DNA from 2 places in the Streptomyces sp. cmx-18-6 genome. Region 1 is predicted to be linked to the other one. Evidence: riboswitches for the same ligand, from Rfam matches in the RefSeq annotation. Region 1 holds a riboswitch; the other holds the start of a gene.
What was found. Region 1 has a riboswitch for cobalamin ahead of ACLJPL_RS15430 (CoA-acylating methylmalonate-semialdehyde dehydrogenase). Riboswitches for the same ligand answer to the same signal wherever they lie in the genome.
Positions count from the first base shown of each region.

Region 1 (2,191 bases):
CGCGGGCGGTGTCGCCGTCCCGGGTGAAGAGGGCGACGCCGTTGCCGTAGGGATGCTCCGAGGGCAGCCGGAGCGCCTCCTCGTAGTCGGCCGCGCGGACCACGGACACCACCGGGCCGAAGATCTCCTCCTGGTAGATCCGCATGTCCGGGGTGACCCGGTCGAAGAGCGAGGCCCCGGCGAAGAAGCCCTCCTCGTGCCCCTCCAGGGCGAAGTCCCGCCCGTCGACGACCAGTTCGGCCCCCTCCTCGACGCCCAGGTCGACATAGCCCCGGACCCGGTCCACCGCGTCGCGCCCCACCATCGGCCCGAAGTCGGCGTCCGGGTCGTCCGAACGGCCGATCCGCAGCTCGCCGATCCGCTCGGTGAGCTTGGCCACCAGCGCGTCGGCGGTGGCCTCGCCCACCGGCACGGCCACCGAGATCGCCATGCACCGCTCGCCCGCGGAGCCGTAACCGGCCCCGATCAGCGCGTCCACCGCCTGGTCCAGATCGGCGTCCGGCATCACGATCATGTGGTTCTTCGCCCCGCCGAAGCACTGCGCCCGCTTCCCGTGGGCGGCGGCGGTGGCGTAGATGTGCGCGGCGATCGGCGTCGAGCCGACGAAGCCGAGCGCCTTGACCCTCGGGTCCTCCAGCAGGACGTCGACGGTCTCCTTGCCGCCGTTGACGACATTGAGGACCCCGGGCGGCAGCCCCGCCTCCAGGAACAGTTCCGCGAGCCGCAGCGGCACCGAGGGATCCCGCTCGGAGGGTTTCAGGATGAAGGCGTTCCCGCAGGCCAGAGCGGGCGCGGCCTTCCACAGCGGGATCATCGCGGGGAAGTTGAACGGGGTGATGCCCGCCACGACCCCGAGCGGCCGGCGCAGCGAGTGGACATCGATCCCGGACCCCGCGTTGTCGCTGAACTCGCCCTTCAGCAGATGCGGCACACCGGCGGCGAACTCCACCACGTCCAGCCCGCGCGCGATGTCGCCGTGCGCGTCGGAGACGGTCTTGCCGTGCTCGGAGGAGAGCAGCCGGGCCAGGGAGTCCTTCTCCTTCTCGACCAGTTGGAGGAAGCGCAGCAGGACCCGGGCGCGGCGCTGCGGGTTCCACTCGCCCCACTCGACCTGCGCCTCGGCGGCGTCGGCGATGGCCGCCTCGGTCTCGGACCGGCCGGCCAGCGGCACCCGGGCCTGGACCCGGCCGGTGTTGGGGTCGTACACGTCGCCGTACGCGCCCGAGGCGCCGGGCGTGTGCTTGCCGCCGATGAAATGGGTGAGTTCGCGGACCATGAAAGCCTGCTCTCGTCGGTGAGATCGTCAGGAGAGATCCGGGGATGGCGCACGGCTCCACCGGCGCACGGCGCACCGGTCGGATGCGCGCGGGTGCCGGAAGGGCTCGCCGTAGGGGGACGCGAAGGGCGGAGGCCGTCAGGGGGCGGGGAGAACCGCTCGCCGGGACGGGCCTGCGGGGCCGTGGGTGCGGACCGGTGCCATGCGTGTCTGCTCCATCCTCGTGGAAACACGGAACATCCCGCGGCCGGTATCCTGACTCCCGGATCAGTGCCCGCCCTCATGCCTTCCCGACGACCGCTTCGCCGTCAGTGGCGTGTCCTGCGAGGACGAACTCCCCGGTCACAGTGGCGGGACCGCGCCGGAATCGCACCGGCTTCCCTGACACCACGGGCCTTCGAGGCGCCCGGCTGCCCGCCGGTCACCCCTCTGCTCACGAACATATAGTTGGACGTCCTAGTAAGTCCACCCCGCCTCGCCCCCCGGCGTGATCGCCCGCCCCGCCCCCGGTGTGATCGCCGGGTCCGCGACCGGCCCGATCGGTCGCCTCGCCCCTGGCCCGATCGCCCGCCCCGCTGCTGGCATGATCGGCCGATATGAGCGACGACGCACCCCGCCACATCCTCGTCATCGGCATGGGAGCCGGCGACCCCGACCATCTGACCCTCGCCGCGGTGAAGGCGATGCGCAGGGCCCAGGTCTTCTTCGTGCTCGGCAAGGGCCGGGAGAAGGACTCCCTGACCCGGCTGCGGCGGGACATCCTGGCCGAGCACCTGACCGGCCCCTACCGGGTCGTCGAGGCCGACGACCCCTGGCGGGACCGCACCCAGGACGACCGCGGGCGCTACACATCGGCGGTGCACGACTGGCGTCACCGCCGCGCCGACATCTGCGAACGCCTGATCATCGAGGAGC
Region 1 is NZ_JAEBEP010000005.1:523,876-526,066, forward strand. It holds gene ACLJPL_RS15430 (CoA-acylating methylmalonate-semialdehyde dehydrogenase) at 1-1,276, opposite strand, end outside; cobalamin riboswitch at 1,504-1,683, opposite strand; gene cobF (precorrin-6A synthase (deacetylating)) at 1,873-2,191, shown strand, end outside.

Region 2 (2,191 bases), on a different contig from region 1:
GCGCGACAGCCGCACCGCGCGCTCGATGTCAAGACTCCGGACGTCCCGGCCCGACTCCCCGTTCAGCACCGGCCGGTGCTCGACGCGCCCCGCGTACGCCAGCGTCCCGCCGAGCCGTACGCCGAGCGCCCCCGCGAACGCGGCCTCGACCGGTCCCGCGTTGGGGCTCGGGTGACGGCCCGCGTCCGCCTTCCAGGCGCGTACGGCCTCCGAGGGCCGCCCGCCGCCCACCACGGCCAGCGCGGCCGTCAGCCGGGCCCCGGGCCACCCCGCGAGGTCGTCCAGCCGCGCGGAGGCCCAGCCGTAGCGCCGGTACCGGGGCGACTTGTGGCCCACCATCGCGTCGAGCGTGTTCACGGCCCGGAACCCGACGAGCCCCGGCACCCCGCCGATCGCACCCCACACGAGCGCGCCGACGACGGCGTCGGAGGTGTTCTCGGCGACCGACTCCACGACGGCGCGGGCGATCTGCGGCCCGTCCAGGGAATGCGGATCGCGCCCGCACAGATGCGGCAGCCGCTCCCGGGCCACCTCCAGGTCACCGGCGGCCAGCGCGCCCCCGATGGCGCGGGCCTCCCTGCCCAGCGACGTACCGCCGACGACCGACCAGGCGGTGACGGCCGTCAGCGCGACGGCGAGCGCGGGCCGGTCCCGTACGGCACGGGCGGCCAGCGCGGCGGCCCCCGCAGCGCCTCCGGCGCACACGAGGGCGTGCAGCGCGCCCCGGCCCCGGTCGTCACGCCACAGCACGGACTCCACGCGCCCGGCGGCCCGGCCGAAACCGGCCACCGGGTGCCCCCGGCGCGGGTCGCCGAGCAGGGCGTCGGCGATCAGCCCGGCCGTGGCGCCGTACGCGAAGACGCGGTCGGCACGCACGCGTCAGCCCGCCGCGGGTCGGGGCGTTCCGGCGTGAGGGGACACGGGATGCGGCGCTCGGCGGCCAGGCATGGCGATAAGTCCTTAACTCAGGGTCCGCGCCCTGGTTCGACGTGAGCGGCGACGAGAGTCTCCTGGCTTCCGGATCCGCAGTTCCCCCGGCCTTCCAGCCCGCGTGGCGAGGGCCGTGACATCCGGTGTGGGGGAGTGCTCCCCGGTGACAGTGGCGGGACCGCGCCGGATTCGCACCGGCTTCCTCTGCTGTCGCCGTGATTGGCTCCGGCAGTCCACCACGCTGCGAGAACGGCCGTCAACTTGCTGTTGACCTGCGGAGGGCCGGTGTGCGCAGACGCACATCGGGCCGGACACACGGTGGTGTGTCCGGCCCGAAGGAGTGCGGTGGCGCGGGTCAGGCGACGATCAGATAGATCCCGTACGCGACCGCCGCCACGCACAGCGCGAAGGAGGCGTACGCGCCGGTGCGCGCGAGCGCCGCCGAACCGCCGGAGGCGCTGCTGCCGGACGTGGCCGACAACTTGGAGAGGGCGACGATGCCCACGGTGAAGAGGCCGACCAGCGCGACGGTGACCACGAGACTGACACCGAAGACGGAGGCGAGAGCTGCCCAGTCGATTTTCATACGGATCTGTCCTTACACCGTGGCCGAGGGCCGCGCCGTGTCGTCGGGCGCCGGCGCCGGAGCCGGGATGGTGGTCATGAGGTCGGTGGGGTGGGTGCCGATGGGCGGCGGCTGGACCGCGGCGATCGCCGTGGTGACGATTTCCTGGGGCTCGCCGTCGGCCGTGTCGTTGACGTTGGTGTGGTCGACCGGCTGGCGGCGCGAGGCCAGCCAGATGGCGAAGGAGCCGCCGACCAGCAGGATCGCGGTGACGGCGATGCCCCACGGGCCCTGCTTGGTGAGGAACTCGGCGCCCGCGCCGACCAGCCCCGCGGCCGGGAGCGTCAGGCCCCAGGCGACGAACATCCGGGTGGCGGTGGACCAGCGGACCACGCCGCCCTTGCGGCCGAGGCCCGCGCCCATCACGGCCCCGGAGCAGGACTGCGTGGTGGAGAGCGAGAAGCCGAGGTGCGAGGAGGCCAGGATGACCGTCGCCGCGCTGGTCTGGGCGGCGAAGCCCTGCGGCGGCTGGAGGTCCGTGAGGCCCTTGCCCATGGTGCGGATGATGCGCCAGCCACCGAGGTAGGTGCCGAGCGCGATGGCGACGCCGGCGGAGACGATGACCCACATCGGCGGGTTGGAGCCGGGGGCGAGGACGCCGCCGGTGACCAGGGCCAGGGTGATGATGCCCATCGT
Region 2 is NZ_JAEBEP010000019.1:60,817-63,007, forward strand. It holds gene ACLJPL_RS31455 (cobalamin biosynthesis protein) at 1-876, opposite strand, end outside; cobalamin riboswitch at 1,004-1,136, opposite strand; gene ACLJPL_RS31460 (hypothetical protein) at 1,286-1,516, opposite strand; gene ACLJPL_RS31465 (anion permease) at 1,529-2,191, opposite strand, start outside.
Region 2: another riboswitch for cobalamin. It lies ahead of ACLJPL_RS31455 (cobalamin biosynthesis protein); the one in region 1 lies ahead of ACLJPL_RS15430 (CoA-acylating methylmalonate-semialdehyde dehydrogenase).